Regions from separate parts of the Glaciimonas sp. Gout2 genome, predicted to be linked through region 2. Evidence: predicted binding sites of a transcription regulator. Region 2 holds the regulator's gene; the other holds the start of a gene.
What was found. Region 2 encodes sigma-54, which starts transcription at its own class of promoters, with help from an activator protein. Its sites were predicted from a motif close to TGGCANGNAANCTGCTTT; they were not measured.

Region 1 (5,530 bases), on a different contig from region 2:
GATGTTAAACGCTATGCGGAGGCTTTATATAGTGTGGCGACCGGTGATGGCGCGGATGTCGGTCAATGGGATTATCTGGCGGTCGGACCTTTCGAAGATCAGATCAGTTTTACGAGTTGGCTGAGCGAATGCGAAAAAACCAGAGATCCCCTATTCTTTGTCGTTACTGATAGGCAAACCGGTGCGGCACAGGGCATTGTGAGTTATCTAGGTATCGCGCCAGAACATGGATCCATTGAAATTGGGCACATTTGGTTTAGTGCTGCTATGCAACAGTCCAGCAAGGGTACTGAAACGATTTATCTTTTAGCGCAGCATGCGTTCGACGATCTCGGTTATCGACGTATTGAATGGAAATGCGACACGCGTAACCAGCGGTCGCAACAGGCGGCGCTGCGTTTTGGTTTTACGCCCGAAGGCATTTTCCGCCAACATCGCGTCAACAAGGGGCGAAATCGCGACACTGCCTGGTTTTCGCTCATAGATCACGAGTGGCCGCTTCAACGTGCTGCTTTTGAGCTTTGGTTAAATGGGACAAACTTTGATGCAAATGCGCGGCAGATACAGTCATTGGGCGAGATTCGCGCCAACTTGTTGAATGGCGGATCGGATAAGTCGGTCTGACATCAGCCTAACTGATGCAAGCCGGTTGTGATTGGTTGCAAGCGCTTCCTCCGCAAGCGTGGTTGTGCGTTACTGCGGAAAAGTCAGGGCGCAAGGTGCGCTTTGAACGTCGGCGGTGAGCGCCCAAAACTTCTCGTAACAACACCAAGAAATTATCTTAAGATGCAGTTTGGGTATACCCTCGTTCGCGATGAGATGAGGTATCATTTTTTTATTCTCAGTATTGTTAGTATTTATAGGAGCACCACCATGAGTAAGCCGACTTTTTTTGAAGATATGCAGTCGAAAATTAATAAGGCAATTGAAAACTCGCCAGCGAAAGACGTTGAAAAAAACGTCAAGGCGATGTTGAGCAGCGGCTTTTCAAAGCTTGACCTCGTTACCCGTGAAGAGTTTGATGTGCAAGCGCAAGTGTTGGCAACGACGCGCGAAAAACTGGAACTGTTAGAGGCGCGCGTCACTGAGCTTGAAGCACAACTGAAGCGTCCATGAGATTGGACAATACGTTCGCTCTACAGCATCTGCAATATTGGAACAGGCGGCAAGACCGATGACGTTGGCAGTATTGAAAAGTCGGGCGCTTGCAGGAATGCAAGCCCCGGAAGTAACGGTTGAAGTACATCTTGCGAACGGGTTACCGTCCTTTACCATCGTTGGCTTACCGGAAACCGAGGTCAAGGAATCCAAAGACCGGGTACGTGCGGCCCTTCAAAACGCTTGTTTTGAATTTCCTTCGCGCAGAATAACCGTCAATCTTGCACCGGCGGATTTGCCTAAAGAATCTGGTCGTTTCGATTTGCCGATTGCATTAGGTATTTTGGCTGCGTCGGGTCAAATGCCTGCCGATCAACTCGATCATTACGAATTTGCCGGCGAGCTATCACTCTCGGGCGAGTTGCGCCCAATTCGCGGTGCGCTGGCGATGACGTTTGCGATGATGACAACCAGCGCGACCGCCGCGATTTCTGACAATGCCGATAGCAATCGAGAGCCACCCCCAAAAAAACAGCGCGCATTTATCTTGCCGCGCCAAAATGCTGACGAGGCCGCCCTGGTCACAGATGCCGCGATTTATCCGGCGGATTCGTTGTTGCATGTCTGTGCGCATTTTTCAGCAAAAGACGCTGAAGGAAGACTAACCCGGCATATCGCCGCGCCGCAGATACGCACGCCGCACTATCTTGATTTCAGCGATGTAAAAGGCCAACTCCAAGCCAAGCGCGCGCTTGAAGTCGCTGCTGCTGGCGGTCATAGCGCGCTGTTAATCGGTCCTCCCGGTACCGGAAAGTCCATGCTGGCCACGCGCTTTGCCGGTATTTTGCCGCCGATGACCGATCAGGAAGCGTTGGAATCAGCAGCCGTGCAATCGTTGACCAGTGGTTTTTCCAGCAGCAGTTGGAAGGTGCGGCCGTATCGTGCGCCGCATCACACGGCGTCTGGCGTGGCGCTGGTTGGTGGTGGTGGTACGCCGCGTCCCGGGGAGATTTCGCTGGCCCATCGTGGCGTATTGTTTTTGGATGAGCTTCCCGAGTTTGACCGGCGGGTTTTAGAGGTTTTACGTGAACCGCTGGAGTCTGGACGCATCACCATTTCCCGCGCTGCCCGTCAGGCGGATTTTCCCGCATGTTTTCAACTAATCGCTGCCATGAATCCCTGTCCGTGCGGTTATCTTGGCCATATATCAAATAAGTGTCGCTGCACGCCTGACAATATCGCGCGATATCAGGACAAAATTTCTGGCCCTTTACTGGACCGGATTGATATGCAGATTCAGGTCGGATCACTACGGCACGATGAGTTAAAAAAACAAGCCGATGGCGAATCGTCGAGCAAGATCGCAGACCGTGTTGCGCAAGCCCATGCGATACAACTGGCGCGACAAGGGAAGGGTAATAATGCGCTGTCGACCAATGATATCGATGCTTTTTGCAAAGCAGATGCAGCGGGCGAACAATTACTGCAAACCGCGATGACGCGTCTTAATTGGTCGGCGCGTGGCTATCATCGCGTGCTAAAAATTGCGCGTACGATTGCGGATCTGGCGGCCTGCGAAAACATCGCGCAAGCGCACGTGGCGGAAGCGATCCAGTATCGTCGGGCGTTGCGAGAGAAATAGCGCTATGTGAAGGTTATAACGCAACAAATGGCAGATTAATATCCGGTTAATCCGGTTGGTTAATAGAACCGTGATTACGCATGTAGGTTTGTGGTCCCATTGCGGTGATTTGCTGATCGATTAACGCTTCAAAAGGAGTAAGTAGCGCGTCAAAATTGCGCGGTGCTTCTATGACATTGAGCGCACAAACAATTGCTTCTAGTGTCGAAACCATGCCGGGCGCGGGTGTTTTACGGACGCGATAGCGCGACTGCAAACCGGCTGGCAGAACGAAGCGCGGCAAGGTGGCTAGCGCGGGATTAACGTGCAGCAGCTTGCGTGCCTTTCGCCAGGTACCATCTAAAACGACGATTAACAATGGTTGGGATGCAAGTGTGTCTTCTGTGTAGACAAGCGGTTGCGCATCGTCGCTGGGGAATAACAGGCAAGTCTGATATTCCGCTTGAGAGATTAGCGCTGGCAATTTCGGAAATACTTCACCGATAAGAAGTTCTGCGTTCACCAATCCCAGCGCTGCCAGACGAGCTGTGTTCAAGGCGTGGTTTGCCTCACTGGGATGTTGCAGAAGCAATATCCGCGTGCGACTTTCGATGCGCGGAATCAATCCGCATAGGCAGTGACTTTGCGGGCGGGCGCACTGCGCGCATCGCATCCGTTTTTTCGTGGTCTCAATGGCATGCATTACTGTCACTTGTTGGTAGGAAAGCTATTTAAATATGAACAAAACAGACAAGTCGTGGAGTTAGGGAACAATAAGTGATCAATACTTATTAAGTCAATTAGCCATTCTGTACCGATACCTTGTGCGCCAAATGAGCGATTGATATATTAATGGCAATTAAAAAGGGTAATAGTTTTAATATTTTGGCAATAACACACCGTTTTGTCACATCTGGTTGCAATTGACGTTAACGTTTTGCATTAAATGCGTGACAAAAATGCCCTAAGGCGTAGTATTGAATTCAGAGGGTTCTATTCATGGTTTTGACTCTGAACAAAAGGAGTGCGCCAAAATATTTACACGATCTGGCTTGAAAACTGCTTATCGATCATCACCTTCTGTCTAACTTTACAGGGAGCGCATATGAACCTGATCTACAACAGTGACCAATACAGCGTCGTCGAATTCGGGGCAGATGAGCATCGGGAAGCGTTACGCTTTGGCGGTTACGAAATTGTCGATAAGTCATTTAAACGTGAAATTTTTATTGCAGGAGCCTTGGCAGAATTCTTTCGTCAAGGCGTGGAAGAACTAATCGCCTCCGAGCCAACTATCGAAGATATCGATGCTTTCCTTGGTAATTACGATGCTTTAATGAGTCAGCCGGTCACTTTGCAATAAGCTGTTTTGGATTTGATGTTCTTTTTTAAGAAATTAAATTGAGTGAATTGAATTTAGTGAATTATGAAGTATGCATCGAAATGATTGGGCTGATAATTGATAATCAATTGATAGCCGCTAATCCATAAACTCAGTAATGCGCTGTTGAATATGCACTCGAAAAGTCAAAAATAAGAAAGGGAGCCATTGGCTCCCTTTCTTATTTAAAACATCTTTTGCTGCAATTGGTCCGATTATCGAAGATCGGACCGATACATAGATGCAAACTTTAAATCTCAACCTTGGTACCCAACTCGACCACACGATTAATAGGGATGTGGAAGAAGTCTGATGGTTTAGCGCCATTGGCATACATCCAGGCGAATAACTTTTCACGCCATAACCACATGCCAGGTAATTTGCTCGGCACGATCGTATCGCGGGCCAGGAAGAACGAGGTGTCCATCAAGTCAAACTCGTGTCCGAATTGTTTATTGGTTAAATTCATGACGGTGTTGACGTCCGGCGCTTCTTTGAAGCCAAACGCGGCGCGCAGCAAATAAACCTCGCCACCCATTTCTTTCAGCGTCAACCGCTTATTGTCGTCAACGTAAGGGATATCCCATATGCTGATCTTCAGGAAGAAAACACGTTTGTGCAAAATCCGATTGTGCTTGAGATTGTGCAGCATCGCAACCGGCACCGTGGCAATATTGCCAGTAAGAAAGACTGCCGTACCATCAACCCGATGTGGTGGATGGGCCAGCAGGCCTTCAATGAACGGTTCAAGCGGAATACCCTCATCCTGACTACGTTCACGCAGCAGCATGCGACCTGAATACCAGGTGATCAGCAGGAAGAAAGTGATCACGCCGAGCAGAATAGTGAACCAGCCACCGTCAGGGATTTTCATCAGGTTGGCAGCGAAGAAACCGAAATCGACGATAAAAATAGCACCGATAATCAGCGCCACGACCAATGGATGCCACTTCCATAACGTGCGCATGACCACCGCTAGGAGCATCGTCGTGATCAGCATTGTGGCGGTCACGGCAACACCATACGCTGCAGCAAGATTGTCTGACTTCTTAAATGCCAGCACGACAGCGACAACCAGCACCAGCAACATCCAGTTGATGACCGGGACGTAAATTTGACCACGCTCATCTTCTGAAGTGTGCAAAATACGCATGCGGGGGACGAAGCCCAACAGAATTGCTTGGCTTGTGAGCGAGAATGCACCGGAAATTACGGCTTGAGAGGCGATCACAGTGGCAAAAGTGGAAAGAATCACCATCGGCAAAAGCAATGCATCCGGGACCATTAGATAGAAAGGATTCGATACCGCGGATGGGTTCACAATCAAGTTAGCGCCCTGGCCGAAATAACATAGCAGCAGACAAGGCATGACGGTATACAGCCAGGCAAAACGGATAGGCCTGACGCCAAAATGTCCCATATCCGCATAT
Region 2 (5,530 bases):
TCATTGCGTGATGGCGCAGCAGATATCAATGCGATGATACATAGCAATATACGTTTTGATATCTGAACGTCTTATCGTACTTTCTGTCAATACATGTCGTCGCGTTATTCTCATACGAACATAAAAATGCACCGCTGTTTTTATTGAGTTGGATCAATGGCTGCATTGACAGGATGATCGGCGAAGTGATCAGCTGATGTTTCTTATATATTTTTGCGCGTGTTTTTGTTTGCTTTTTCGTCTTTATAAAAGGGACTTTACATGAAATTTATCTTTCAACCGGCATTACGTTTAGGTCTGGTGATCTCTTTAGTCTCTACCGCCGCGATGGCATTTTCTTTGGCGGATTTGAGCAATCAGGATGCCAACTCAGGACTGAAGGCGGCGCTCAATAAAGGCGCGGACGTTGCAGTTGCCAAGCTGGGCGTCGAAAACGGATTTTTAAATAACGATAAAGTAAAAATCGGATTGCCAGGGATGCTAGAGAAAGCACGACCGCTGCTTAAAATGACAGGGAAGGGCCAACAACTGGATGATCTGGTCGTGTCGATGAATCATGCCGCAGAGTCTGCCGTGCCATTGGCGAAGCCGTTGCTCCTGAATGCGGTGAAATCCATGTCGGTCACGGATGCGAAGAATATTCTGAGTGGCGGCGACACATCGGTAACCGATTTTTTCAGAGAGAAAACTGCCACCCCGTTAGGAGAAAAATTTCTCCCGATAGTAAAGAAAATCACCGACCGTAACGGTGTATCCACACAATACAATTCGACGATGGGATTGGTCAGTAAAACGGGTCTTGTGCCAGGTCAGGCGGCGACTGTTGAAGGCTATGTCACGCAGCGCACCTTGGATGGCTTGTTTTACATGATAGGGGAAGAGGAAAAAGCGATTCGACGTGATCCGATCGGTGCTGGCAGTGCAATTATCGGAAAAGTTTTTGGCGCATTAAAGCAATAGGCTGCGGCATACCATCGTCATGGTATTTTTGATGTGGACCGAATTGGGAAAGTTACGGGTCTGGCGACTTTATGAAAACTCTTTTGAGAGTGACGTTATAAAGCTTCTTGCTTAGTTATTTGTTTTGGCCGCTGTTTGAGGTGTACCCGGTTGCGTTCGAGACATTCGAGACATTCGGCGATGCCTCCGAACACTGCTAAACGATGCAAAGTGTTACGAACATATTCGGGCAGGGCGTGTGTAAGTTATATAATTTTAAAATGACAAAGGGCGCATTAACTGCGCCCTTGCTCATTTGTCAGTATAGTATTTTTCAATTTATTTATTGAGCAATACTTACGTTGACCGCATTAGAGAACCCCGTCCATCACGTTGCTGCGATGGGCAAATCCTCAGGTAGATGCTTGATTGCCGAATGTTGATGATTCTGCAATTTGTCCTTATATTTAATCACTTGTCGATCGAGTTTGTCGATTAACAAATCGATGGCGGCGTAAAGGTCATGCGCAATGCTCTCGGCATGCAGGTCTTTGCCTTTAACGCGCAGATTAATTTCGGCTTTTTGACGCTTTTCTTTCTCTGTGATTTTGTCTACCGTCAGGATCACACTAATATCTATGACCTGATCGAAGTGGCGCTTGATACGCTCCAATTTGCTTAGCACGTGTTCGCGAATGGCGGGAGTTACGTCGAGGTGATGCCCACTAATTGTGAAATTCATACAGCGCTCCTATCAAGTGTGTCGTTGGCGGTTCGGACCTGGACGATTAATTCAGTGTTGAATCACCAATTTATTCATCAACCATAAATCAATCAGTCAGAACACAGCGACGTTTGTGCAAACAAGCAAACAGCTATAAAGATTTACGCAAATTGACCGGCGGAATTCGTAAAGCTTCGCGATATTTTGCGACGGTGCGACGGGCCACTACCATACCTTGTTCCGCGAGCATGTCGGCAATCTTGCTGTCAGAGAAAGGACTTTTAGAATCTTCCGCTCCTATCAGTTGTTTGATTAACGCCCGTATCGCCGTTGAGGAAGCCTCTCCACCTGCCTCTGTAGCAACATGGCTGCCAAAGAAATACTTTAATTCGAACATCCCGTGTGGGGTGAGCATGTATTTCTGAGTAGTTACACGTGAGATAGTACTCTCGTGTAATCCTAGTGTATCAGCTATTTCGCGCAACACAAGAGGTCGCATAGCAACCGCCCCATGTGAGAAAAAATTCCGTTGACGCTCAACAATTGCCTGCGCTACACGCAGTATGGTATCGAAGCGCTGACGCATATTTTTGATCAGCCACTTTGCCTCCTGTAGCTGCGAGTTAAGTGATCCCTCGCTCTTGCCCTGCTTGAGAATGTTGGCATAAAGAGCATTAACTCGAAGCCTTGGCATAACGTCATTGTTGAGCATTACCTGCCAACCATTTTTTGTTTTTCTGACAATTACATCTGGTACGACATAATCTGACGCACCGCCAGCAAAGGTCGCGCCGGGATGAGGATTACATTTTTTGATAATAATTTGTGCCTCGCGCAAATCTTCATCATCACACTCCAGCGCTTTTTTGATTTTATTAAAATCGCGCTGGGCAAATAAGGTCAGATAACCTTCAACGATTGTTAGTGCCAGTCGGCGTGTGACGAACGCTACTTTGGGAAATGCTTTGATTTGCAATGCGAGGCATTCTGACGCGTTGCGTGCTCCGACACCATTTGGGTCGAAGCTTTGGACCATCTTCAAGGCCATCGACAATTCTTCGATCTCGATATCAAGTTGCTCTGGAAGACGTGCAAAAATATCGTCTAGTGATTCCTCCAGGTAGCCGTTTTCATCAAGCGCATCAATGATCAACTCGATCAATGCACGGTCGCGTTGCTGATCAACAGCTTCACGCATTTGTTTGAGCAAATGTTCGCGCAACGTCGATTCGCAGGCTTCTAATTGTGGTCGTGAATCCTCATCATCTGGGGCTTTGGAGGTTCGGGAAACGTCGTCAAAGCTCCATTCGCTGTCAGTATTGCCGTTCTCTTGATTGTTTTCGCCAGACTCAGGGGCTTCACCACCGCCCTCGGGCTCTGTAGGCGAGCTGCTTACTTCGCTGTCACCAGGTGGCGCATCCATTGTTGAGGCGCTGGTACTGATCGCCCCGTCGGCGAGTAATCGCACTGAATTATCCAAAGGATCGTCTAGACGTTCCAGTAACGGATTATCCGAAAGGATGTGTTCGAGTTCCTGATGTAACTCCAACGTAGACAACTGCAACAATCGAATCGATTGCTGCAGTTGCGGGGTTAGCGCCAGATGCTGCGAGGTACGGAGTTGAAGAGATTGTTTCATGGGCGCTAGGGAATCCGTTGAATCCGTTACATGCGGAAATGTTCACCCAGATAAACTCGTCGCACAGATTCATTGGCGATGATGTCGTCTGGACTGCCGCTGGCTAGCACGCTACCTTGGTTGATGATGTATGCCCGGTCACAAATGCCGAGCGTTTCGCGCACATTATGGTCGGTGATCAAGACACCGATGCCGCGCTCTTTAAGGAACCTGACGATACGTTGAATTTCGATAACGGCGATAGGATCAATACCGGCGAACGGCTCATCAAGAAGCACGAAGCGCGGATTAGTGGCTAAAGCGCGGGCGATTTCGACACGTCGTCGTTCACCACCGGATAAAGATAACGCCTGATTTTCTCGCAATTTCTCAATTTGCAATTCTTGCAGCAGCGAATCGAGTTTGTCCGAGATCTCATCTTTAGTCAGTGCGTTGCCGTTTGGCCGCTGCAACTCAAGTACCGCACGAATATTGTCTTCGACCGTTAGCTTGCGAAAAACAGAGGCCTCTTGCGGCAGATAAGACAGACCAAGCACCGCGCGTTGATGAATCGGTAAACGCGAGATGTCAACGCCATCTAAATCAATTGTTCCACCATCCGATGGCACCAGACCGACGATCATATAGAACGAAGTCGTTTTTCCAGCGCCGTTAGGACCAAGCAAGCCGACGACCTCGCCGTTATTTACTTTCAAAGAGACATCGCGGACTACTTGGCGCGCGCCATAACTTTTTTGCAGCCCTTTAACGATCAAGGTGCTTAAATTTGTAGAGGTCATCTTATTTACTCTTCGGCTGGATGACTGCTTTGATGCGGCCCGCGCCAGGTTGACTATTGCCGGAAACATTGTTACTGACCGAGTAGAACTCCACGCGACTATCGTAAGAGATGAATTCGCCGTTTACAACATCGGTGACTTTGGTCCCTTGCAGACGTCGCATTTGCGCTTTCGAAAATAATTTAACGATTTCAGTTTTATCGTCGTACTCAATTCGCTCAGCTTCACCTTCGATCCATAAGTCAGGACCGCCGTCGCGCTTTTGGCGAAACGTGGCTAAGCCACCGGGAGGTGCGTATAAGGTGGCAAATTGATAGCCTGATGGGTCCGTCGTGACGACGACTTTGTTGGCTTTCATGATCAGCGTGCCGCGGGTCAGTATCACCTTGCCGGTGAATATCTTTACTTGTTTTACGTCGTCCAGCGTGAACTGGTCTGCGTCTACGTTGGATGGTTTATCTGCGTCAGCTTTTTCAGCATGGGCACCTGAAATACAAGTCAGTTGCAGCGCGAGTAGGGTTAAAAATAGAATACGTTTCATAAAAATCCTGAAAGGGGATACTGGCACTAAAAGCAACAATGGCTTCAATAGGATTATCCGGTAATCATGTGAGTTATTTAGTCTGCCGCGGTGTTGCGCGATAGGTGCCACGGACATTGTTTAATAGGCGTAATTGCATAGTCGCATTATTGGCATACATACCAACACCGGTCATTTTCGACTGATCGATCGTGATTTCGACCGCTTTGTTGCTTGTCATAATGTCATCATCTGGCAATAGCTGAAGGTACTCGGACTGCAAATGAAGCTTTGACGACTTTGGCGTCGCTGAGCGGTCTGCGTTCACATTGCCGTACATATTCACTTTACTGTTGTTGTCTTCGATTTTGGCAGTATTGGAGCGCAAGGTCATCGGCGGTTGTTGTTTATCAAGGCTACGAATGACGGGAAGAATCACGTCAAATGAATCGTCGGCGGGATTGTGCGTCAGGCGTTGACCTGAGATGTTGTAGCGTGGCTGACCATTAAGTGCGAGTTGCACATAATTAAAATTTTCGACGTAATAATCAGGCGCAACACGCGGCGCACCCGGCAATAATTGCTCTGTATTTTTACGCATCACTTCCATGATCCAGAAACTACCGAGAGTGAGTGCCACACACACCGTCAGCAGCAGCATGAAGCGTAGGCGAAAAGTTGACCGCAGGTTTTTCATGCCGCCTCTATGACGCCGGTCAAATACTGTGCCAAAGCGGCGGCGTACTTGCCTTGCGCACGCAGAATTAAATCACAGACTTCACGCGCAGCGCCTTGCCCGCCGTTTGCCTGCGTAACATAGTGAACGCGCGATTTGACCTCCTGATGACCATTGGGGACACTGACAGCAAAACCGGTACGCGTCAAAATAGGCAGGTCAATGATGTCGTCGCCAATAAAACCGCAAACAT

Region 1: the regulator sigma-54 is predicted to act here: its motif matches at 3,768-3,785, upstream of QN379_RS08720 (DUF3567 domain-containing protein).

What each region holds. Positions count from the first base shown of each region.
Region 1 is NZ_JASJXA010000009.1:65,826-71,355, forward strand. Features, by position in the region: gene QN379_RS08700 (GNAT family protein) at 1-624, shown strand, start outside; gene QN379_RS08705 (accessory factor UbiK family protein) at 874-1,116, shown strand; gene QN379_RS08710 (YifB family Mg chelatase-like AAA ATPase) at 1,175-2,740, shown strand; gene QN379_RS08715 (tRNA-uridine aminocarboxypropyltransferase) at 2,787-3,422, opposite strand; gene QN379_RS08720 (DUF3567 domain-containing protein) at 3,825-4,082, shown strand; gene QN379_RS08725 (potassium transporter Kup) at 4,351-5,530, opposite strand, start outside.
Region 2 is NZ_JASJXA010000004.1:123,546-129,075, forward strand. Features, by position in the region: gene QN379_RS05160 (DUF4197 domain-containing protein) at 262-960, shown strand; gene hpf (ribosome hibernation-promoting factor, HPF/YfiA family) at 1,328-1,681, opposite strand; gene QN379_RS05170 (RNA polymerase factor sigma-54) at 1,815-3,302, opposite strand; gene lptB (LPS export ABC transporter ATP-binding protein) at 3,329-4,081, opposite strand; gene lptA (lipopolysaccharide transport periplasmic protein LptA) at 4,083-4,622, opposite strand; gene lptC (LPS export ABC transporter periplasmic protein LptC) at 4,696-5,298, opposite strand; gene QN379_RS05190 (HAD family hydrolase) at 5,295-5,530, opposite strand, start outside.